Regions from separate parts of the Rahnella sp. CFA14(1/10) genome, predicted to be linked through region 1. Evidence: predicted binding sites of a transcription regulator. Region 1 holds the regulator's gene; the other holds the start of a gene.
What was found. The regulator LexA, encoded in region 1, represses DNA repair genes until DNA is damaged. The targets are predictions, from matches to a motif close to TNCTGTATGTACATACAGNA.
Positions count from the first base shown of each region.

Region 2: the regulator LexA is predicted to act here: its motif matches at 9,707-9,726, upstream of sulA (SOS-induced cell division inhibitor SulA).

Region 1 covers NZ_SEWS01000010.1:19,678-32,393, reverse strand. Annotated here, with positions in the region: gene zur (zinc uptake transcriptional repressor Zur) at 1-269, shown strand, start outside; gene EVX52_RS19345 (CsbD family protein) at 421-630, opposite strand; gene dinF (MATE family efflux transporter DinF) at 820-2,184, opposite strand; gene lexA (transcriptional repressor LexA) at 2,467-3,075, opposite strand; gene EVX52_RS19330 (diacylglycerol kinase) at 3,195-3,563, opposite strand; gene plsB (glycerol-3-phosphate 1-O-acyltransferase PlsB) at 3,799-6,282, shown strand; gene ubiA (4-hydroxybenzoate octaprenyltransferase) at 6,382-7,248, opposite strand; gene ubiC (chorismate lyase) at 7,290-7,829, opposite strand; gene psiE (phosphate-starvation-inducible protein PsiE) at 7,919-8,326, opposite strand; gene pgi (glucose-6-phosphate isomerase) at 8,578-10,224, opposite strand; lysine riboswitch at 10,453-10,643, shown strand; gene lysC (lysine-sensitive aspartokinase 3) at 10,750-12,138, shown strand; gene panS (ketopantoate/pantoate/pantothenate transporter PanS) at 12,232-12,716, shown strand, end outside.
Region 2 covers NZ_SEWS01000004.1:157,367-170,082, forward strand. Annotated here, with positions in the region: gene yccX (acylphosphatase) at 1-269, opposite strand, end outside; gene rlmI (23S rRNA (cytosine(1962)-C(5))-methyltransferase RlmI) at 368-1,561, shown strand; gene hspQ (heat shock protein HspQ) at 1,688-2,005, shown strand; gene EVX52_RS09720 (CoA-binding protein) at 2,088-2,501, opposite strand; gene EVX52_RS09725 (DUF2057 family protein) at 2,691-3,350, shown strand; gene EVX52_RS09730 (methylglyoxal synthase) at 3,470-3,931, shown strand; gene helD (DNA helicase IV) at 3,996-6,050, opposite strand; gene EVX52_RS09740 (YccF domain-containing protein) at 6,228-6,689, shown strand; gene yccS (YccS family putative transporter) at 6,734-8,875, shown strand; gene EVX52_RS09750 (TfoX/Sxy family protein) at 8,897-9,439, opposite strand; gene sulA (SOS-induced cell division inhibitor SulA) at 9,747-10,253, shown strand; gene ompA (porin OmpA) at 10,611-11,687, shown strand; gene matP (macrodomain Ter protein MatP) at 11,795-12,256, opposite strand; gene EVX52_RS09770 (Lon protease family protein) at 12,467-12,716, shown strand, end outside.

The DNA.
Region 1 (12,716 bases):
CTGCAAATAGTTATGTTCTCTGCCATCATTTTGAAGAGCCAAGCCATACTTCTGCGCTGTTTATCTGTGACCGCTGTGGGCTGGTCACCGAAAAAACCACCGATGGCATTGAAGAACGCCTGGCAAAACTGGCAATGGAATCCGGTTTTGATCTTCGCCATTCTGTGGTGGAAGCGCATGGATTATGTGCAGAATGTAAAGTAGTGGAAACCTGTGACAGCCATGACCGGTGTGATCACGACCACAGTATAGTGGTGAAAAAACGCTGAGAGATGAAGGTGTTACGGAAGAGGAACTGAAAGACTGCGGGAAGGTGAAATGCAAAGGTTGGGTACTTCCGTGTACCCGTATCCTGAATTGTTCCGGGTAGGAGCAGCATTTTTCAGGATACGTCACTGATATGCGAGGGGGAGTCGCATGTTACCAGTGATATTTATTTTTGGTTTCCCATTCATTGAGCTCTTTCTCGGCCTGATCTTTCTGATAGCCATAGCGCTCCTGAATTTTACCCACTAACTGATCACGTTTACCTTCAACCACTGTCAGGTCATCATCAGTCAATTTACCCCATTGTTCTTTCACTTTCCCTTTGAACTGTTTCCAGTTACCGTCGGCTTGATCCTTATTCATAATAATATCTCCTGTTACCTTGGGTTTTGTGAACTGCATTTCTGGCTTGCAGTTCGTCCTTAACACTTCAAAGGTTAGTAGAGAATCTCGATTAATCCTCCTGAAACAGAGATAAAACCCGTTATTAGGATTAATCCAAAGCAGGAAATAACGCCAGGGCGGGGTTTATTCCTTTGAAAAGCATACAAATCATTCCGCATGAAGCGAAAACCAGGTGTCGTGCCGCCAGTAACGGCACCAAATCCAGCCAAGGGATAATCCCCGCATCCCCAGGAAAACCGTCAATGCCAGCCACAAGGCATGGTTGCCCAACAGCGGTAAGCTGAAAAGCGTCAGCCCGTATCCTATCGCCGCCACGACCATACTGTTACGCATATCCCGCCCGCGCGTGGCACCGATAAACATGCCATCCAGTAAATAACACCAGACAGCTACCAGCGGCAGGATGATTTGCCAGCCCAGATAATGGTCCGCCAGTTCGCGTAACTCAGGTAGTGACGTCAGCGCATCAATGATCGCCCCGCCTGCAAGCGCATAAATCAGGGCAAAAATCAGGGCAACCAGCCCGGCCTGACGGCACGCGGCATGCCAGACATCCAGCAATTTCTGGCGATTCCGGGCACCGAATGCTTCACCGGAATGCGCTTCGATAGCATAGGCAAAACCGTCCAGCGCAAAAGCGGTGAAGGTCAGCAGGTTCATCAGCACCGCATTCACCGCCACGATGTGGCTGCCAAGCCGTGCGCCGAGAACGGTCAGTGAGGCAAAGCAAAGCTGAAGCAGAAGTGAACGCAACATAATGTCGCGGTTAAGCCCCAGCAGACGGCGCAGGTTACCACGCCAGGCCGAGGTGATTTGTGCGCCGGTTATACCCCGTTGCTTCATTACCCGCCAGACAAAGTACAGCCCGATAAATAGCGTGAAATACTCGGAACTTGCCGTCGCCATGGCAGCACCACGCACATTCCAGCCCAGCCCCATCACCAGCCACAGATCCAGAATGATATTCAGCAGATTCCCGGCAATCAGCAAAATCACCGGCCCGCGAACATACTGAATGCCCAACAGCCAGCCAAGGATCACCAGATTCGCCAGTGAAGCCGGGGCACTGAACCAGCGAATTTCGATAAACAGCCTCGCCTGTTCAAGCACCGGTTGGCTGCCCCCGACGATATGAAACGCCTGTTCCATCAGGGGGTGCCGGAACAACACTATGGTGAGACCAGACAATACGGCCAGCAGAAAGGGTTGTACGAAAGCGCGCGCCAGCAACCGGTTATCATTCGCGCCCAGCGCCTGAGCGGTCATGCCGGTGGTACTCATCCGTAAAAAAAGTAAGAGCATAAAGAGGAAAGTCGTGATCATCGAACCCACAGCCACTCCGCCGAGATAATCCGGGCTGTCGAGATGACCGATCACCGCCGTATCCACAAGCCCGAGAAGAGGCACCGTGATATTTGAAAAAATCATCGGCAATGCCAGCCTCCAGAGCGCCTTATCAGCGGGGCTTAAAAAGGTGTTTTTGAGTGTTTGTCGCGGGGAATGATGTTGCATAGAGAATCTCATGCCGGAGGTTCAGGTTATGCCTGTAAGTGACATCGCCCCGGAAGGGGCGACAAGATGAAACGTTAAAGCTTAGCGGTATGTCAGAGGCGGCTAACGAACCCGCAAATCAACAATATGACCATTGGGATCAAGAATTTGACCCAGTAATATCTGACCGAGTCATTCGAGTTGCAGGAAGGCGGCAAGTAAAAAAATCCCGATGAGCTGACAGGAGTCAGTGATTCGGGTGAACGCACGCAGCCAACGCATCTGCAGCCCGAAGTACGAAGGTCAGATCCAGTCACCGTTGCGGATGACGCCTACGGCCAGCCCTTCAATGCTGAAATTCTGCTCACGTAAATCAACCACGATCGGCTGGAAATCGCTGTTTTCAGGCAATAACTGCACCACACTGCCCTGTTTTTTCAGACGTTTCACGGTGACTTCATCATCTATACGGGCCACAACAACCTGTCCATTACGCACGTCTTGCGTTTTATGTACAGCCAGCAGATCGCCATCAAGAATACCGATATCACGCATCGACATACCGCTGACACGCAGCAGGAAATCGGCACTCGGCTTAAACATGGCCGGATCGACCTGATAGTGTCCTTCAATATGTTGCTGGGCCAGCAACGGCTCACCGGCAGCAACCCGGCCGATCAGCGGTAAACCCTCTTCTTCTTCCATCAGCAAACGAATGCCACGTGATGCGCCGGAAACAATCTCAATAACACCCTTACGCGCCAGCGCTTTGAGATGCTCTTCCGCCGCATTGGGGGAACGGAACCCCAGACGTGATGCAATCTCTGCGCGGGTGGGTGGCATACCGGTGGTGGAGATATGATCGCGAATAAGGTCGTAGACCTCTTGTTGTCTGGTCGTTAAAGCTTTCATTCCGCCCCCTGGTTGTTTATACAGTCTTGCTGTGAGTATATACAGCTAAACGATCAATGAAAACCTAAGATTGAATAAAAACAGGGCATAACGTTGATTCCTGGAATGCAGATTCCAAATCAGAACCATCGTGGCCAAAAGATGCTGACCCAGACAAAAAACGCCAATATGATGGTCAGAAGTACGGCAGCCGAGCCGATATCTTTTGCACGACCTGAAAGTACGTGAAACTCAGATCCGATACGGTCTATCGCGCATTCTACCGCGCTGTTGAGCAGTTCAGTGACACAGACCAAAACAACGGATCCCACCAGCAGAATGCGTTCTACGGGGCTGACATCAAACCAAAAAGATAACAAAATTAACGGAATAGCGACGCTGGCTTCCTGGCGAAAGGCCGCTTCATTTTGCCATGCCGCTTTCAGCCCTTTCCAGGAATAGCCAGCTGCTTTATAAATTCGGGTAAATCCAGTGACTTGGTTAGCCATTTCTTTTACTGATCCTTAGAGAATTTGCCGCACTTTATACCCCAAATAGTCGGGGTGCAGAAAGGCGGTAAAGAAGTGAATCCTGATGAGCTTACATGAGTAAGTGATTCGGGTGAACGTCTTAAGCCAACACCCCTGCGGCTTGAAATAAGAAGGGTATTGCATCACCACAGATCTCATCTGAGCTTTCTGGTATCCTTGCGGCGAAATGGCTAACAAGAGGCTTCACGTTTTTATGTCAGGTTGGCGTAGACTTTATTACACATTATTGAATTTACCGCTCTCATTGCTGGTAAAGAGCAAGGTCATACCTTCAGATCCGGTTACCGAGTTGCATTTAGACCCGACGCGGCCGATTTTGTATGTATTGCCCTATAATTCCAAAGCCGATTTGCTGACGTTGCGTGCGCAATGTCTGGCACAGAATCTGCCTGATCCCCTTATTCCGCTGGAAATTGACGGAACCCTGCTGCCAAGCCATGTCTTTATTGCTGAAGGTCCGCGCGTATTCTCTTATTACACGCCGAAGCAGGAATCCGTAAAGCTGTTCCACGACTACCTTGATTTGCACCGCAATAACCCGGATTTAGACATTCAGATGTTGCCGGTGTCGGTGATGTTTGGTCGGGCACCGGGCCGTGAAGGTCAGGATGACACGCCACATCTGCGCGTACTGAACGGCATCCAGAAATTCTTCGCTGTGCTTTGGCTGGGGCGGGACAGTTTTGTCCGCTTCTCCAATACCGTTTCCCTGCGTTATATGGCGACGGAACACGGCACAGATAAAACCATTGCTCAAAAGCTGGCACGTGTGGCGCGGATGCACTTCTCCCGTCAACGTCTGGCCGCCGTTGGCCCACGTCTTCCGGCACGTCAGGACTTGTTCAACAAATTGCTGTCCTCAAAAGCCATTGAAAAAGCGATTGAAGACGAAGCCCGCAGCAAGAAAATTTCCCACGAAAAAGCCCAGCAAAATGCCATCGCCCTGATGGAAGAGATTGCCGCTGACTTCTCTTATGAAGCCGTGCGCCTCTCTGATCGCGTACTGAGCTGGACGTGGAACCGTTTGTACAAAGGCATCAATGTTAATAATGCTGAGCGTGTACGCCAGCTGGCGCTGGACGGTCAGGAAATTGTGTATGTGCCCTGCCACCGCAGCCACATGGACTATCTGCTTCTGTCTTACGTGCTCTATCATCAGGGGCTGGTACCGCCGCATATTGCCGCTGGCATCAACCTGAATTTCTGGCCAGCTGGCCCGATTTTCCGCCGTCTGGGCGCGTTCTTTATTCGTCGAACCTTCAAAGGCAACAAGCTCTATTCAACGGTGTTCCGTGAATATCTGGGCGAACTATTCAGCCGTGGTTATTCGGTGGAATACTTTGTGGAAGGGGGACGTTCGCGAACCGGACGCCTGCTGGAGCCGAAAACCGGTACGCTGGCCATGACCATTCAGGCCATGCTGCGAGGCGGTTCACGCCCGATTACGCTGGTGCCAATTTACATCGGTTATGAGCACGTCATGGAAGTGGGCACCTATGCCAAAGAATTGCGCGGTGCGACTAAAGAGAAAGAAAGCCTGACGCAAATGCTTAACGGCTTGCGCAAGCTGCGCAATCTCGGCCAGGGTTATGTGAACTTTGGTGAACCGCTGCATCTGACCACTTACCTGAACCAGAATGTGCCGACCTGGCGTGAAGCCATCGACCCGATCGAAGCACAACGTCCGAGCTGGCTGACGCCAACGGTACAGGATTTAGCAGAACAGATCATGGTGCGTATCAACAATTCAGCAGCAGCCAATGCCATGAACTTGTGTTGTACCGCGCTGCTGGCCTCACGCCAGCGTTCACTGACCCGTGAACAACTGACCGAGCAAATAGACTGCTACCTGCAATTACTGCGTAACGTACCTTACAACGCGGATTCAACGGTGCCGGATCTGACTGCCGATCAGTTGCTCGATCACGCGCTGAACATGAACAAGTTCCAGGTTGAGAAAGACAACATTGGCGACATCATCGTACTGCCGCGCGAACAGGCCGTTCTGATGACGTACTACCGCAACAACATCCATCATATGCTGGTGTTGCCGTCGCTGATTTCAAGCATTGTGATGCATCACCGTCAGGTCAGCCGCGCGGAATTACTGCGTCAGGTCGAACTGATTTATCCGATGCTCAAAGCCGAATTGTTTATGCATTTCGAGACGACTGAGCTGCCACAGGTATTGGATGTTTTGACGCTGGAACTGGCACGTCAGCAAATCATTCATCTTGAAGATGATGAACTGACCCTTAATCCGGCGCGGATCCGTACCCTGCAACTGCTGGCGGCCGGTGTACGTGAAACGCTGCAACGCTACGCGATTACCTTCTCCCTGCTCACCAATAACCCAAGTATCAACCGTGGTGCGCTGGAGAAAGAGAGCCGGATTATGGCGCAGCGTTTGTCCGTACTGCACGGTATCAATGCCCCTGAATTCTTCGATAAAGCCGTTTTCTCGACGCTGGTCGGTACACTTCGCGCTGAAGGCTATATCAGTGACAGCGGTGATGCCATTCAGGAACAAACACGTGAAATTTATCTCATGCTCAGTGATCTGATGACATCAGACATCAAGCTGACCATTGAGAGTGCGGGTATGCCGTCTGATTTGCCGCAACCGACTGCCCCTCCGGCGGAGCCGAAGCTGGATGTGCGCGATACCAATCATTAACCGCCATTAGCGCCAGCCAGTGCTGGCTGCATAAAAACGCCCGGACTCTTTACGGAGGCCGGGCGTTTTTTTATGGGCGTTGAATCAGTTCAGGAATATTTACAACGTGAACCCTGACAGGCTCATCAGAATGCCGAGGAACAGCACCAGCCCGACATAATTGTTCTGGCGGAAAGCCAGGAAACAGGCATCACGTTCACGTTTGGCAATCAGCTTCTGCTGATGTACAAACAGCGCAGCAGCCAGCAGCAGCGACCAGTAAAACGGTGCACCGAGCTGGGAAAGATGGCCGACAATGCCCATCAGCACCAGCGTTGCCAGTTGCAGCAGGCCGATGATCAGCGTGTCAAAACGACCAAACAGAATCGCTGTCGATTTCACGCCGATCTTCACATCATCGTCACGATCGACCATCGCGTATTGCGTATCGTAAGCCACCGTCCAGCAGATATTTGCCACGAACATTAACCAGCAACTGAGCGGCACACTTTCGCTCACCGCCGCATAAGCCATCGGGATAGCCCAGCCAAACGCTGCGCCTAAAACGACCTGAGGCAGATGACTGACGCGCTTCATGAATGGGTAAATCCATGCCAGCGCCAGTCCGGCCAGAGACAGTAAAATGGTCATGCGGTTAAGCAGCAGAACCAGCAGGAATGACACCAGCACCAGTCCGACGAATAATATTTTCGCCTGCTTGCCAGTGATCGCCCCGCTCGGCAATGGCCGTTGAGCGGTACGTTTTACATGACCATCAAATTTGCGATCGGCGTAGTCATTCACTACGCAACCGGCGGCACGCATGAAAAACACGCCCAGCACGAAGACCAGCAAAATCTTCGCAGAGGGCATTCCGCCACCGGCTACCCACAGCGCCCATAACGTTGGCCACAACAGCAACAATGAGCCGATCGGCTTATCAATACGCATCAGGCGGCAGTAATCACGCCATGTGCCCTGAGTCATACTTCCTGACACTCTTTGTTCTCCTGCTTGGTTAGTCTGACTCATTCCTGCTCCGCCTGGCTTTGCGGACGATGAACCGGTGAGTCCGGTAGGAAAATTTCGGTCAACAACAGCGGCTTGTCAGACAAGCGCAGGCGGGAACGGCGTGCCCATAACTCGCCCTGCTCACTGTGTAATTGACCCAGATGGATATAATCACGGGACAGATTATTGCCACTGAACAGGTAGCGGCCCAGCGGCACAGTCCCTAAATCGACCAGCGCCAGATCTGGCCCGGTCAGTGTTTCTTCAGGAATGACCGTGCGCCCCAGCAGCCACGGTTGTGCGTCACCAAACAATACGATTTCCCGGATCCAGTAACGGGCGCTTTCCGGCAACTGCTGCGCCTCGCTTTCACCCAGTTCTTCGCGGCTGACAAAACATTCGTTTTGCGGTTTCACGGTGACGGTCACACCCTGTTTTTCAAACCGGCGGGTCATGGATCCCATTTCCATCAGCCAGTCAGCCACATCCGCAGGCACCTGCGAAGGATCGTCAAACCAGTGGATCGGGGATTTTTCGGTGGAATGGGAATCAGACATCAATAGCTCCGTAATGAAGGTGTTCATACCTCCAATGAATTATCTGCCTCACATTCTAGCGTATGAATGCGAGGCAGTAATTGCCTCATTTATTCGCGACGCAGACGTTCGCCATTGGCCAGGAACAGCGTCACAACCAGCACCAGGATGGCGCAGGCGTAAACCAATGTGTCGTAAGGACTTTTGTGATCAACGATGATCAAACGGATGATCGCGGTGATACCGATGTAAATGAAATAGCGTAAAGGGAAATGATAGCCCGATGAAAAATATTTAATTATCAGGGCAATAAACTCAAAATAGAGGAAGTAAATCACAATCCCCTCGATGAGCAGATACGAGGACGACTGATCGTTATTCACGAACAGCACCATTGCTAAGTGGTAGGTTTCACGCCCGATAAAAATCATCAGGATTGCGGCCAGTCCTAATAAGAATATGTTCAAAATTCGCTGCATAATGACGGATATCATTAATGCCCGCTTTGATCCTGCCATGTGATCTACATCCCACTTTTGTTATTAATACCCGCAGAATACCACAGAGTCAGCACAGGAAAAGCGCCATTAAAAAAGGGCCAGCCGGTGAAGGCTAACCCTTTTATTTTGACGTATAAAAACCTTAATGCCCTAAATCATTCGTGTTGCATCCAGGCGGCAACTGAATGAATCCCCGGGAGCATACACAAGTATGTGACCGGGGTTCATGAAGGCAGCCAACGCCGGGGCAGCGCGAAGGATAACGGGTATTAGCGCCAGTTTTTGAAGCGGTTGATCAGACCGTTAGTCGAACTGTCATGCCCGGTCACGTCTTTGTCATCTTCCAGTTCTGGCAGGATACGGTTTGCCAGCTGTTTGCCCAGTTCTACACCCCATTGGTCGAAGGTGTAGATGTTGAGGATCACGCCCTGAGTAAAGATTTTGTGTTCGTACATCGCGATCAACGCACCCAGGCTGTAAGGCGTGATTTCACGCAGCAGGATGGAGTTGGTCGGACGGTTCCCTTCGAACACTTTGAACGGCGCAACGTGTTTCACGTCTTCCGGTTTTTTGCCCTGATCGGCGAATTCTTTCTCGACAACGTCCAGAGATTTACCGAATGCCAGCGCTTCCGTCTGGGCGAAGAAGTTAGACAGCAGTTTCGCGTGGTGATCGCTCAGCGGGTTATGGCTGATGGCTGGCGCAATGAAGTCACAAGGGATGATTTTAGTCCCCTGGTGAATCAGCTGATAAAACGCATGCTGGCCGTTAGTGCCCGGCTCACCCCAGATGATCGGGCCCGTCTGGTAATCCACCGGATTACCGTTACGGTCAACGAACTTACCGTTAGATTCCATGTTGCCTTGCTGGAAGTAAGCGGCAAAACGGTGCATGTACTGGTCGTATGGCAGGATAGCTTCGGTTTCAGTGCCGTAGAAATCGTTATACCAGATGCCGATCAGTGCCAGCAGCACCGGCAGGTTTTTCTCAGCCGGCGTATTCGCGAAGTGTTTGTCCATTGCATGAGCACCGCTCAGCAATTGTTCGAAGTTATCGAACCCAACAGACAACGCGATAGACAGACCGATTGCTGACCACAGAGAGTAACGACCGCCGACCCAGTCCCAGAATTCGAACATGTTGTCGGTATCGATACCAAACTCGCTCACTGCTTTACCGTTGGTAGACAGCGCAGCGAAGTGTTTCGCCACGTGTTTGTTGTCGCCGGCAGTTTCCAGGAACCAGTCACGCGCGCTGTGGGCGTTGGTCATGGTTTCCTGTGTGGTGAAGGTTTTTGATGCCACCAGGAACAGCGTGGTTTCCGGAGACAAATCTTTCAGCGTTTCAGCGATATGCGTGCCATCTACGTTGGAGACGAAATGCATATTCAGATGATTTTTGTACGGACGCAGTGCTTCAGTCACCATGAACGGACCGAGGTCTGAACCGCCGATCCCGATGTTCACCACATCAGTGATGGCTTTGCCGGTATACCCTTTCCACTCGCCACCGATAACGCGCCCGGTGAAACCTTTAATTTTCGCCAGAACTGCGTTCACTTCCGGCATAACATCTTTGCCGTCCACGATGATTGGTGTGTTGCTGCGGTTACGCAGGGCTACGTGCAGAACAGCACGGTCTTCGGTGCGGTTGATCTTCTCGCCAGAGAACATCGATTTGATTGCGCCCTGAAGGTCAGTCTCTTTCGCCAGCGCCTGCAGTTTATCGAGCGTCTCTGCAGTGATACGGTTTTTAGAGAAATCGACCAGCATCTGGTCTTCAAACGTGGCAGAGAATTTGGAGAAACGATCACCATCTTCAGCAAACAGATGGCTAATCTGCACATCTTTCATCTTGTCGAAATGCTGCTGCAGGGCTTGCCAGGCAGCGGTCTGAGTTGGATTGATATTTTTCATAGCAATGCTCTTAGGCTGAGAATAAATATGAGGTAACTGTCCCGATTGTAGCCTGAAGTTCCCGGGAAGAGATGCCTTTTCTTGCGATAGGTCAGATCTGCTTAATCACAATGACAGAGAACAATATTAGATGAGAATCGCTCAAAATGTAGCGCATGCGCTGCCTGACCGTTGACAGACGGGCGATAAACGGCTATTCCTAAGCGCCTAACTCGCGCGCTCGGTGCGCGAGCCAGAAGAGGCGCGTCGCCCAGGCAGTGTATCGGAGGAGCCGAAATCCTACGAAGATACATCAGGGGGAGCGGCGCCGAGATCATAAGCCCGCGGCAGGCGAACGATCGACTACAGGGGCTGAATCCCCTGGGTTGTCACCGGAACACCCCAAAAGGGTGTCGGCTAGGTGGGGCGCTTCTGGGTGTATCGTAGTATCTCTACGCCTGCTCCCGTTTCCCGCTCTTCCCTTTGTGCCAATTCTTATGGAATCGATGGCCGTCATGGTATGACGACCCGGACACGAGGTTTTACATGAATCACGCAGTATCCCGCAACGCCAGTCAGCAGCCTTTGGGTAATGTCATCGTCGCCAAATTCGGCGGTACCAGCGTGGCGGATTTCGACGCAATGAACCGCAGCGCGGATATCGTGCTGTCGCGTCCTGAAGTGCGTCTGGTTGTCCTCTCCGCCTCTGCGGGCGTCACCAATTTATTAGTCGAGCTGGCCGAAGGTAAAGAAACCGAACGACGGGTGTTCCTGCTTGATGAAATTCGGCGCATCCAGAGCGCTATCATCGACCGCCTCGATAATCCGACAGTGATCCGCGAAGAAATCGGCCGCATGCTGGAAAATATCGCTATGTTGTCAGAAGCGGCGAGCCTGGCGACATCTACCGCGCTGACTGACGAACTGGTGAGCCATGGCGAACTGATGTCTACTCTGCTGTTTGTTGAAATCATTCGCCAGCGTAACGTGCCGGTGGAATGGTTCGACGTGCGTAAAATTATGCGCACCAATGATCGCTTTGGCCGGGCGGAGCCAGATACTCAGGCATTAAACGAGTTAACCGTTCAGCAGTTGCAACCGCGCTTGCAGGACGCTCTGGTGATCACACAAGGTTTTATCGGTTCTGAAGGCAAAGGGCGTACCACGACACTTGGCCGTGGTGGCAGCGATTATACCGCCGCATTGTTAGGCGAAGCGCTGAGCGTTTCCCGGGTGGATATCTGGACGGACGTACCGGGGATTTATACTACCGATCCACGTCTGGTGCCGGCGGCAAAACGTATTGACCGTATCGCATTTGAAGAAGCGGCTGAAATGGCGACTTTTGGTGCGAAAGTTCTGCATCCTGCAACGCTGCTGCCAGCGGTGCGCCGCGGTATTCCGGTGTTTGTAGGCTCGAGCAAGGACCCGTCAGGCGGTGGCACCCTGGTGTGTGATACCAGCGATAATCCGCCGCTGTTCCGCGCGATAGCCCTGCGCCGCAGACAAACGCTGGTCACGCTGCACAGCCTGAGCATGCTCCATTCACGCGGTTTCCTCGCCGAAGTGTTTGGCATTCTGGCTCGTCACAGCATCTCTGTTGATCTGATCACAACGTCCGAAGTCAGCGTCGCACTGACGCTGGATACCACCGGTTCCACATCCTCGGGTGACAGCCTGCTGACCACCTCGCTGCTGACAGAATTATCCTCACTGTGCCGCGTGGAAGTCGAAGAAAATCTGGCACTGATCGCGATTATCGGTAACAAACTGTCACAGGCCTGTGGCGTCGGCAAAGAAGTCTTCGGCGTACTGGATCCGTTCAATATCCGCATGATTTGCTACGGCGCAAGTAGCTACAATTTATGCTTCCTGGTGCCGGGCAACGATGCCGATCAGGTTGTTAAAACTCTACACCGCAACCTATTCGAATAAGGACGGGCGCGGTATCTGAGAAGACCGGGCCACGTGCCCGGTCTTTTTTTTGTCTGTACTTTTGCAAAACAACAAAGACAAGGATCATCCTCAATGTTAGCCATAATAACCCGCCTGTTCCCGTTGTGGGCCGTGCTGTTATCCGTCGCGGCCTACTATTCGCCCGGCACGTTTACGCCGATCGGCCCGCACGTTTCTACCCTGCTGATGCTGATCATGTTCGCGATGGGCGTCACTCTCGAATTCGGTGATTTCAAACGCGTACTTTCCCGGCCCGGCCCGGTTGCTGCCGCTACTTTCCTGCATTATCTGGTCATGCCGCTGGCGGCATGGGTACTGGCAAAGCTGTTCCATATGCCCGCAGATTTATCGGCGGGGATGATTCTGGTTGGCAGCGTGGCCAGCGGAACTGCTTCTAATGTCATGATTTATCTGGCGAAAGGCGACGTCGCGCTTTCCGTGACGATTTCTGCGGTTTCCACGCTGGTTGGCGTTTTCGCCACGCCATTGCTAACACGTCTGTATGTTGATACGCACATCAAGGTCGATGTGGAAGGCATGCTGTTGAGCATTTTGCA
Region 2 (12,716 bases), on a different contig from region 1:
ATTTTAAAATCGCTGTAATTGCCAGGCGCGGTCGGCTCGCTAAGCACGCGATCAACGCGTGCATGTTTCGGTCCGCCCTGCTTCAGCCAGGCTAAAAGCTGATCCACTTTCTCCTGTTCCCCGCATGCCACCACTTCGACGCTGCCATCCTCAAGATTTTTTGCGTAACCGGTAAGACCTAAACCCGTGGCCTGGTGTTGAGTCGCAAAACGAAAACCGACGCCCTGCACCATGCCGTATACATAGGCGGCTATACTGACTGTTGCCATAATATTCTCTCCGTTAGCGGTATGGTTCGTTGCAATTTGACCTGCATGACCGGACAATGTCGCTCTTTTTTGTCTCCGAACTGACAGAACCTAATTTTATGACTGCACGTTTAATGCTGGCCAAAGGCCGTGAAAAATCACTTCTTCGTCGCCACCCGTGGGTGTTTTCCGGCGCTGTTTCGCGCATCGAAGGTAAAGCCCATTCCGGCGAGACTATAGATATTGTAGACAGTCAGGGAAAATGGCTGGCGCGTGGCGCCTATTCGCCGTCCTCGCAGATCCGTGCGCGCGTCTGGACATTCAAACAAGATGAAGACATTGATATTGAGTTCTTCATCCACCGTTTACAGCAGGCACAGCGCTGGCGCGATTATATTGCACAACGTGACGGACTGGACGGATACCGCCTGATTGCCGGCGAATCCGATGGCCTGCCCGGCATCACTATCGACCGTTTCCAGAACTTTCTTGTGCTGCAATTGCTGTCAGCCGGTGCAGAATATCAGCGTGCCCCGCTGATTGCTGCACTGCAACATTGCTATCCGCAATGCGCTATCTGGGATCGTTCCGACGTCGCCGTGCGTAAAAAAGAAGGTCTGGAACTGGCTCAGGGACATGTATTGGGCGAAGAGCCTCCTGCCCTGCTGCCGATTCAGGAGCACGGTATGAGCCTGCTGGTGGATATTAAAGAAGGCCACAAAACAGGCTTCTATCTTGACCAGCGTGACAGCCGTCTTGCCGCACGCAATTATGCCGCCGGTCGTAACGTTCTGAACTGCTTCTCTTACACCGGCGCTTTTGCGGTGTCTGCGCTGATGGGCGGCTGTACCAAAGTCACCAACGTGGATACCTCTCAGGCGGCGCTCGATGTGGCCCGTCAGAACGTTGAACTGAACAAACTGGATCTGTCGAAAGCAGAGTTCGTGCGCGAAGATGTCTTCCAGTTGCTGCGCAAATACCGCACCGAAGGCCAGCAGTTCGACATGATCGTGATGGATCCGCCAAAATTCGTTGAGAACAAAAACCAGCTGGCCAGCGCCTGTCGCGGTTACAAAGATATTAATATGCTGGCGCTGCAACTGCTGCGTCCGGGCGGTATTCTGCTGAGTTTCTCCTGTTCAGGTTTATTGCCAACAGATTTATTCCAGAAAATTCTGGCTGATGCTGCGCTGGACGCTGGTCGTGAGATCCAGTTCGTCGAGCAGTTCCGTCAGGCAGCCGACCATCCGGTTACTGGCGCTTACCCTGAAGGGCTATATCTGAAAGGGTTCGCCTGTCTGGTAATAAACTGACAAAATAAGCGCGGTGTGCTGTTGTGACGGCATGCCAGCGAATTTTAAGCAGATTACGTGGTCAAAACTTGAAATAGCCCGTTTTATCTCCATATAGGGATTAATGAATTATTTTGGGAGGTCACTATGATTGCCAGTAAATACGGTATCGGACAACAGGTCCGGCACAGGCTGTTAGGTTATCTGGGCGTGGTCATTGATGTTGATGCCGAATATTCGCTCGATAAGCCTGAGGTTGATGAGGTTGCTGCTAATGAATCAATGCGTACCGCTCCCTGGTACCATGTTGTCATGGAAGATGAAGAAGGCCAGCCGGTTCATACCTATCTGGCTGAAATTCAGATCGATCATGAAATAGCCCGCTCCCATCCGGAACAAGCCTCGCTGGATGAGCTGGCGGCGTCAATCCGCCACCAGTTACAGGCCCCGCGTCTGCGTAACTAAAACGTTGGCCTTCTCCTGACGAAATGAAAAATAAAAACCGGCGCCAGTAGCCGGTTTTTTTACAGGCAGGATCCACAGAAGGTCACTTTTCCATGCCCAGACGCTGGAGCTCAATTTTAGGACAACGATCCATGACCACTTTCAGCCCGGCTTCTTTTGCCAGCACAGCGGCCTGTTCATTAATGACGCCCAGCTGCAACCACAACACTTTCGCTTTAATCGCGATCGCTTCCTGCGCGACGCCATAAGCAGCATCAGCATTACGGAACACATCCACCATATCTACCGGATGAGGGATTTCTGCCAGCGAACCATAAGCTTTCTGACCCAGCAGCGCCTGCCCTGCCAGTTTCGGGCTGACCGGGATCACCTCAAAGCCCTGAGAAAGCAAATATGCCATGACGCCGTAGCTTGGACGTCCGGGATTATCACTGGCACCCACGAGCGCGATGGTTTTCACTTCTTCAAGAATCTTGCGAATATCGTTGTCTTGCATGGGTTTATCTCCTTTGGCCTGTCTGCATTAAGTGTAACGCAGCCTGACCATTCCGACAGCCCCGGCGAGAAAAAGAAACGCGAGCAAGATCATCTCAGAGGGAAATTAAAACATTTTGTAAAACTTTGACACACAATCGTCATTCCTGAATAATAGAGAGTGAACAACGTTGTGTCTGAGGAGAGAAGAATGAAAATCTGTCATGCGCTGGTCGCATTAGCGAGTCTCAGCCTGATGGTGTCAGCTTCGGCGACCTCCCTTAAATTATCCCCTGATGTCGATGTTCTGGTGATTGATGGCAAACAGATGTCAGGCGCAATCCTTAAAGGCGCGGACAGCCTGGAACTGGATGGCGGTCAGCATCAGATTCTGTTTCAGGTCAGCAAAAATGTCAGTTCCGTCGCTCAACAGGTGCCGGTAACCTACCATTCGCCTGCGCTTATCGTCACTTTCAATGCTAAACGTAATCGTTCCGTTTCTTTCGTGTTGCCAAAACTGAGCAACGACAGTGAAACGGCACAATTTAGCCAGCAGATGAATTATCAGCTCGTTGATGAACAAGGCCGTCAGATACCCACGCAACGTGACATCCTCAATAGGTTTAATCCCGGACATTCCGCAGACGCTGAAAAATTGATGATAACCTACAATTTGTCGGGCGCACGTGCAGCAGTTCCCTCATTCGCCAAAGGTATTACAGAGAAAAAAACGGCGTTATCCACCGACGCAACGTCTCAAATTTCTCTCGTTTATCTTCATCCGTTGTGGACACGTCTGGCCGCGAATGCAGGCTTTGAGCGGTTGTTATTCTGGTTAAGACTACCGGATAATCAGGAACGGGCGTCATAACGTAATCTGCATCACGCATTCCCTCTTCTTCACGCCGAATTATCCCGCCTGAGCTATGCAGTAAAACGGAGTTTCAGTATTCTGTGATCCACTTTTACTTTCGCGTTGAAGGGAATTAGATGGAATACACTACCCGCACGATTGCAAAACAAAAACATATTGCTCTGGTGGCGCATGACCACTGCAAAAGCACCCTGCTGAAATGGGTTGATAAAAACGTTGCGGAACTTTCGCAGCATATTCTCTATGCCACCGGCACGACCGGCAATCTGGTTCAGCGTAATACGGGGATTGATGTCAAAAGCATGCTGAGCGGCCCGATGGGCGGCGATCAACAAGTAGGTGCGCTGATTGCCGAAGGCAAAATTGATATGCTGATTTTCCTCTGGGATCCACTCAATGCTGTTCCGCATGATCCGGATGTGAAAGCCCTGCTGCGCCTGGCGACCGTGTGGAATATTCCGGTGGCAACCAATCTGTCCACGGCTGACTTCCTGATCCAGTCCCCGCTGTTCCGGTCTGAAGTCGATATCACTATTCCAGATTATCAGCGTTATCTGTGGTCACGCCTGAAAGAATAACGCTTCAGGTGGCTGATTTTTTCGTTAAAAAACCCGGCAATGGCCGGGTTTTTCTGTATATGAATTACGGTTTTCGCTGGACCGGCACGCCGATATCTTCGAGCTGTTCGACAAAAACAGAAGGACGTTCTTTATCCTGCAGTAACCAGACCTGATGCTTAGCACGCGTCATCGCCACATACAATAAACGCCGCTCCTCTGCATCCGGGAAATTTTCAGGTTCAGGCAATAATACCTCTTCCAGTAAAGATTCTCGTGCGGGCGCTGGGAAACCGTCATTGCCTTCGTGCAATCCGACGATAATGACGTATTCAGCCTGTTGTCCTTTACTGGCGTGAATCGTCATAAAATCAAGATTAAGCTTTGGCCAGCGGGTCGCGGCTTTCTCCAGAATTTGCGGGCGAAGATGATGATAACGCGCCAGCACCAGAATCTGTTCATCGGCGGTGACATAACCGCTGAGTTTATCCAGCAATTTCTCCATCTGATCCTCAGGCAGGATCACGACATTCTTCTTGTTGCCTTTGGTCAGACTGTTCAGCGGCTTCTTCAGCTGATTAGGGTTTTGCTGCACAAACTTATTGGCGATTTCACCGATGCGATCATTGAACCGGTAAGTGGTGTCCAGCGCACATTGCGCTCCTTCACCAAAATTGTCCGCAAACGCCGTGGTCAGCGTCAGTTCAGCACCGCTGAAACGGTAAATCGCCTGCCAGTCGTCCCCCACGGCAAACAAACTGGTACGCTTGTTAAGTTTACGCAAGGCAGAGAGCAGCAGAGCACGTTGAGGAGATATGTCCTGGAATTCATCAACCAGAATATGCTTCCACGGACTGACAAAACGCCCTTTATCCAGAATATTGACCGCCTGATGGATAAGCCCCGAAAAATCCACTGCGCCCTCTTCTTTCAGCGCGGTTTTCCAGGCTTTCATCAGCGGCGCCATCAGGCGAATGCGCCTGGTGAACAGGTCTTTGACTTCCTCTGGTGCGCTTTCGATCATTTCAGCCTGACTGCCACCGTGCATACGCATCAGGCTCAGCCAGCGCTCAAGGCGACTTGCGAGACGCTCCGCCAGAGATTTATTTTTCCAGTAATCACCGTCAGGAACCGTCCACTGCAGTTCATCGGTCATCCATTGCCGCCAGCCGCTGGCCTGCACTTTTTTCTCTGCGCACTGCTGTTGCCATGTCTTAATCAGTAAGCTACGCCGGGCTTTCGGGTCGGTTTCAAGTTTACTGATTTTGGGCGTTTTCTTACTTCCTTCCTGGATAATCTGCAAAGCAAGCGCATGGAACGTCTTCGCCTTGATGCCTTCAGTATGCAGACGCTCTTTAATACGCCCGTTCATTTCATCCGCCGCCTGACGACCGAAAGCCAACAATAAAATTTGTTCAGGCTGCGCTTCCTGACGGCGCAACAACCAGCCAGCACGCGCTACCAGCACCGACGTTTTACCACTGCCCGCCCCGGCCAGTACCAGCACCGCATCTTCACCGTTCACCACTGCGCGGCACTGGCTGTCATTGAGCGGCGACACTTCAACGGTATCAAAAAAGTCACGGTTATCAGCAATCACTCTGTCCGTCCATGCCAGATTACGCTGGTCGACACTGCGTTTACCCTGCTCAAGCCAGCGCAGACAGATCTGATAGTCTTCCCGACAGTTATCAAATTCAGTAAGACGTTCAACAGGCACCGGAATGGCAGAAAATGCTTCAGCAATGTCTTTTTGCACATCAGCCAGGTCAACACGTTTGAACCATTTGTCTTGCTGTTCAATCTGCGTAATTTTTTTAACCTGCTCGTGCAATACCCCGGCGCTGACCTCGCTCATCTCAAGGCTCCAGGTTTGCCATATATTGAGAAGGTAATGATAAAACCGCTGTGTTTCCTGCCATTCAGTGCCGTGTAACCGGACCACTTTCTGCTCCGGTAATTCAAATTCGAGCTCTCCCCAGACGATGCCGCGTTTGCAACGGATGCGGATAAGCTGGTTAAAAGGGATCAGGTAATGATGCTTATCGCCGCTGACTTCCACGCCTGCATTAAGCAGTCGCACCCGGTTATAAGGATGCTGTGCCAGATGTTTCCCGAATGAGGTCGATTTCAATTCCATATCATCACACCGTGTTCTCTCTTTAATTCCTGATATCTTACATGCAAGCGCATTTAAGAGTTTACCTTTGATAAGCGCAGGCGATCCATACTGCAAAACAGAGTAGAATAAGAGGTGTGTTTACATTAAGTGAACATGAAATTTATCAGTTTTTTAATTTCTGCAGGAAGAGTTGCCATGCGTACTGTGCTCAATATTCTTAACTTTTTTTTAGGTGGTTTTTTCACCACGCTTTCATGGCTGCTTGCTACGCTGGTCAGTATTGTGCTGATTTTTACCCTGCCACTGACCCGATCTTGCTGGGAAATCACCCGTCTTTCATTGCTGCCCTTTGGCAATGAAGCCGTGCATGTCGATGAACTGTATCCGGAAAAACGTAACGTGTTGCTGTCCGGCGGGGGTACCCTGTTGAATATCTTCTGGTTTATATTTTTCGGCTGGTGGTTATGCGTGTCGCATATCGTTGTCGGTATTGCGCAATGTATCAGCATAATTGGTATTCCGGTGGGCATTGCAAACTTTAAAATCGCTGCCATTGCACTCTGGCCGGTAGGACGCCGGGTCGTTTCCGTCGAACTGGCAAAACAGGTTCGTGAAGCGAATTCAAGCCGTCTGAGAGAAAACGGACGCATCCGCTGATTGTGATGTTTCATCATTTTTGAATTTTAAGGTGGGGTTTTTTCGTGCTTTCTATTGCACCGGGTTTACGGCGTTATGCCTATAACAGCAATGTTCTTTATCACATCAGGATTTTCATTGCGTTGACTGGCGCTGCAGCATTGCCGTGGTGGTTGGGTCAGATCACGCTGACAATTCCCCTGACACTCGGCGTGGTTGCAGCGGCTCTTGCCGACCTTGATGATCGTCTCGCCGGCCGTCTGCGCAATTTGCTGATTACCCTTATCTGTTTTTTCATTGCCTCAGCATCAATAGAATTACTTTTCCCTTATCCATGGCTTTTTGCACCAGGGTTGATGATTTCAACCTGTGGATTCATCCTGCTGGGCGCACTGGGTCAGCGGTATGCCACCATTGCCTTCGGCGCGTTACTGATCGCCATTTATACGATGCTCGGTACCAGCATGTATCATATTTGGTATCAGCAACCGCTGATCCTGCTTGCAGGTGCCATCTGGTATAACCTGCTGACGCTGGCTGGCCATATTATTTTCCCCATCCGCCCGTTACAGGATCAGATTTCGCGTTGTTTCACGCAACTGGCGGCTTATCTTGAAGCCAAAGCCACTCTGTTTGATCCCGATCAGGAAGATAACAACCAGCAACTTGTTGAGCTGGCTATGGCCAACGGTCAGCTGGTCTCCACACTAAATCAAACGAAAAATACGCTACAGACCCGGCTGAAGGGTGATCGCGGGCAGAAAGGAACGCGCCGGACATTACATTATTATTTCGTGGTTCAGGATATTCATGAGCGTGCCAGTTCGTCTCACGTGCAATACCTCAAGCTCAGTGAACAATTCCACCACAGTGATATTCTGTTCCGCTTTCAGCGCCTGATGAGCATGCAGGCACGGGCCTGTTTACAACTGTCGCAATGTATTCTTTATCGCCAGCAATATACCCATAACAGCCAGTTTGAACGGGCGTTTTCACGGCTGGAAGAAGCACTCAAACGTCTGGAGTCTCACAACGAACACCGTGAGACGTTGCAGGCGCTGCGCCATCTTTTACGTAATCTGCATGCAATTGACGCGCAACTGGCAAATATCGAATCGGAGCAGTCTCTGCCTGAAAACCAGACCGGTAAAAGCCCGTTTGCGGAAGACCGTCTGACGGGCCTTGACGATATCTGGCTACGCATTTCCCGCCATTTCACACCGCAGTCAGTGTTATTCCGCCATGCAATCCGTATGTCTGTGGTGCTCTTTGTGGGATATGTTTTCATTCAGGTCAGCGGCTTAAATCACGGCTATTGGATTTTGCTCACCAGCCTTTTTGTCTGTCAGCCAAACTACAGTGCGACCCGCCGGAGATTAGCGCTGAGAATAATCGGCACGCTGGCCGGCATTGCACTCGGGATCCCTATCCTCTATTTCGTTCCCTCCGTTGACGGGCAAATGATTCTGATCGTCATCAGCGGATTATTGTTCTTTGCGTTCCGCACAGTGCAGTACGCGCAGGCCACGATGTTCATCACCCTTTTGGTGTTGTTATGCTTTAATTTGCTGGGCGAAGGATTTGAAATCGCTATCCCGCGAATTATCGATACATTGATTGGTTGCGGTATCGCCTGGGCGGCAGTGACCTTTATATGGCCCGACTGGAAATTCAGACAACTGGATAAGGTGGTCAGCAAAACGTTCGATGCTAACTGCCGTTACCTTGATGCCATTCTGGTGCAATACCATCAGGGGAAAGACAACAGTCTCGACTACCGTCTGGCTCGTCGTGATGCGCATAATTGCGATGCCGAACTGGCATCTGTTGTCTCGAATATGAGTTCTGAGAGGAATAACGATCCGGCGACCCTCGAAGCGGCGTTTCGCCTGTTATGTCTTAATCATACGATGCTAAGTTACATTTCAGCGCTAGGGGCCCATCGCGAGAAACTCAATGATGCGGAAACCCTGAGGTTGCTGGATGATGCAGTATGCTGTGTTGACGGGGCCTTGCATCATCTGCCTTCTGAAGCAGAACGCATTCAAAATGCGCTCGGACAACTGACTGCACGTATTCAGTTACGAACCACTGATATCGACAGTAAAGAGCAACTCGTGCTTCAGCAAATTGGATTACTGGTGGCTCATTTGCCTGAACTCACCAGTCTTAATACTAAAATCCTGCCGGTACAGAATCAGCTCTAGCTGCAGACAACGTAAGCAAATTTAGTGAATCGCCCTTGATAGCTGCTCTTGGTGATGGTTAAACCAGTGAGTTAATAACTCCCTGGATGCCATCGGCAAGGCGGCTTCATGAAAGCCCAAAATTGCCCCTTCCAATGCCATCAGTAAGTTAATCCCGAGATTCTTTTTTTTAATGGCACACAGTTTGAGATAGGTATGGCAGGCCCCCTGTAACCGCAAATCCCCCGAGTTTTCAATGCCGACTTGCCAGAGCATCCTTTCCAGCGCCAGCGAGAGATTGGGTAAATCTTTCAGGCGGGCGGCTTCGCTGTTTTTTTTCAACTCGATATCCCGCAGCATGCCTTGCAACGATAATCTGCCCAGCTCGCATAGCGCCTGAGGGTCACTCCATTGCCGGGCATTCACTTTGAAATAACGCAGCTGCACATCCATGCCCCGCTTGCGGTAGATCAGCCTCTCCATCTTCTTGCGGCAAAAATGCACTTCAGTTTCGCCGGTCGCTCGCAGATAGAGTTCACCATCAGAGACAAGGGCGAACATGACGCGGTCAGCGGACAAGCTCATCCCTCCAAACTGGGTGCGGGAACGAATATTGCCCAATGGGGCAAAAATTTCCAGACACTCAATCACTTTTTTTTTTTGATTTGTTTATCATTGCGTTATCCTTTTCACGTTAATTCCTTGCTTCCATTTTGAGTTACCAAAACAGCTAAAAGCAAAATACGCAATCTTATGTACCGCAACAAACATAAAATGTCGTTACAGCCCGTTGCCTTCAAAATTTGCGAGATATCTTGGAAAAATTGGGTTGATCTTTGCTCACCGCCAGAGTACTGTACATGCATACAGTAACTCACTGGGATACATCCTTATGCGAACTCAACACCGTACAAATCATCATTTTAGTCAGCTTGCTTTGCCCGTCACTCCGTCACAGGTAAATACGTCTGCATCTCTGAATAATGGTCTGATCACTGAGTTCGTCTATAGTGCGAGCCAACCAGCTTTTGCACAGTTACTGCTGCCCTTACTGCAACACTTAGGTATGCAGTCCCGCTGGTTGTTATGGCTCACACCTCAGCAAAAACTGAGCCGCCATTGGTTAACGCAGTCTGGCCTGCCGGTGGATAAAATGGTGCAAGTCAATCAAATTACGGCAATGTCGACGGTAGATGCGATGGAGAAAGCATTGCAGACGGGAAACTACAGTGTCGTGTTGGGATGGCTTCCGGATTTGAATGATGCTGAGAGGGAAAGGTTGCAAATTGCAGCCCGTCAGGGAGGGGCTTATGGCTTCATAATGAAACCCACAAATGAGCAGAATTCACCTTGTGGACATCATTCGACAGTAAAAATTCACTCTTCCGTATACCATTAGTTCAAAATAGGAATCTTCCTATGAAAATAATGCGGAACTTAGTGATTTGTGCTGAATAATGGCGGCAAGCCAGTAAAAACGGGCTTCCAGAATGCAGATAATTGCCAGAATTTGTCAGTAAATTGCCAAAGCCGTTAAGAAATATGTCCGTTTTTCCCTTTTTTTCCACGGTGTTAACACATCAAGCTTGTAAGTTTCGCGCCACGTTGTAGACTTTACAACGCCAAGGTTGCTCGATAATGCCAACGTAAAGTGGCAAGTTCTGAAATGAAGCAATAATCTTGGCGTAAGGATTTTAACCAAGGGCTTAAAAAGCTTAAAGCTCAATTGCCTATTTGGATGATAACGAGGCGCAAAATGAAAAAGACAGCTATCGCATTAGCAGTGGCACTGGCAGGTTTCGCTACCGTAGCGCAAGCCGCCCCTAAAGATAACACCTGGTATACCGGTGGTAAATTGGGCTGGTCCCAATACCATGACACTGGTTTCGCAAATGCTTACAACGGTATCGGCAACGGCCCTACCCACGATAGCCAACTGGGTGCAGGTGCGTTCTTGGGTTACCAAGCAAACCAATACCTGGGCTTTGAAATGGGATATGACTGGCTTGGCCGTATGCCTTACAAAGGCAGCGTAAATAACGGCGCGTTCAAAGCACAAGGCGTTCAGCTGGCTGCTAAACTGAGCTACCCGCTGACTGACGATCTGGACCTGTACACCCGTCTGGGTGGTATGGTTTGGCGTGCAGACGCTAATGGTAACTTCAACAACGGTGCTAATGGTCGCGTAAGTGATCATGACACAGGTGTTTCTCCATTGGCAGCCGTGGGCCTTGAATACGCAGTAACCAAAAACTGGGCTACCCGTCTGGATTACCAGTGGGTTAACAACATTGGTGACGCGGCTACCGTTGGTGCACGTCCTGATAACGCAATGCTGTCTGTTGGTGTTTCTTACCGTTTCGGTCAAGATGAAGCAGCTGCTCCAGTTGTTGCTCCAGCACCAGCTCCGGCTCCAGTTGTAGAGACTAAGAAATTCACTCTGAAATCTGACGTTCTCTTCAACTTCAACAAAGCGACTCTGAAACCAGAAGGCCAACAGGCTCTGGATCAGCTGTACAGCCAGTTGAGCTCCATCGATCCTAAAGACGGTTCTGTTATCGTTCTGGGTTACACCGACCGTATCGGTTCAGAACAATACAACCAGAAACTGTCTGAGCAACGTGCTCAGAGCGTAGTAGATTACCTGGTATCTAAAGGTATCCCTGCTAACAAGATCTCTGCACAAGGCCAGGGTAAATCTAACCCGGTTACTGGTTCTACCTGTGACACCGTTAAAGGCCGTGCTGCTCTGATCGACTGCCTGGCACCAGACCGTCGTGTAGAAATCGAAGTTAAAGGCTACAAAGATACTGTTACTCAGCCACAGGCTTAATAACACTCTTTAGCTTTACTACAGATACTGAAAACCCCGCTTTGGCGGGGTTTTTTTATGTCTTCAGTCAGGCAAAACAGATGACTCACTGAGGCACGAAACCAAATTTATCCGAAATCTTTCTTGCCAAGGATTTGTTCTAAATCTTCTTTCAGTGAAGACATCTGATTCGCATATTTCTCTTTACGCTCAGCATCTTCAAGAAGCTGAATGATAGTGTCAGAAAGTGTTGCACCACGGCGTTGCGCCAGTCCCGCTAAACGCTGCCAGACGAGAAATTCTAAATCGATGGATTTTTTACGCGTGTGCTGATGCTCGGCATTGAAATGCCGCTTACGGCGGGCACGGATAGTTTGCTTAAGACGGTTTTCCAAAGCCGGGTGCATATTATTCACAATCCAGTCGGATACTTTGACCGGCTCGTTTTCCAGGCTGAGAAGTTGATTCACGGATTCCTGGGCAGCGCTGTTTTCCAAATGGCGGGTGATCCGCTCACCTTCGCGGTGTTTTTTCACCAGGTACTTCCATTTCCAACCGCTTTCGAGATTTTCCAGTTGCTGATATTTCATCGTGAACTCTTCGGTGACCACGTAACTTTACTAAGCATAACAGCTTTAATTCAATTTTCACCCCAAATAAAGACGCTTATTTTGATTGTTTTTTGCCCACCCGTACAGCAATGTGCACTAAGACCAATTCCGCTACGACTCTCATTGTATGCAGCCGGATTTATTCTTGTATAATCGCACTTTCCCTTTTTATAGAAAACAGCTAACACATTGACCAATAACCGACTTGACTGGCAGCTTTTACTGCCCGACTCCGCGCCTTACGAGGCAATCTTTGCAACGGCTGCCCAGTTAGCCCCTGTAGATTTCGCAGGAACTCAGCCTCGGCTGGAAAATGGTTTAACCCTGTTTTGTCACCCCCGCTCACGCCCGCGTTTTATGACGCTCAAGGCGCAGGAAAATCGCGAATACTTGTCACGTATTGCGCAGGTAGTCAGCGACTTAATGCCTGAAACGGCTG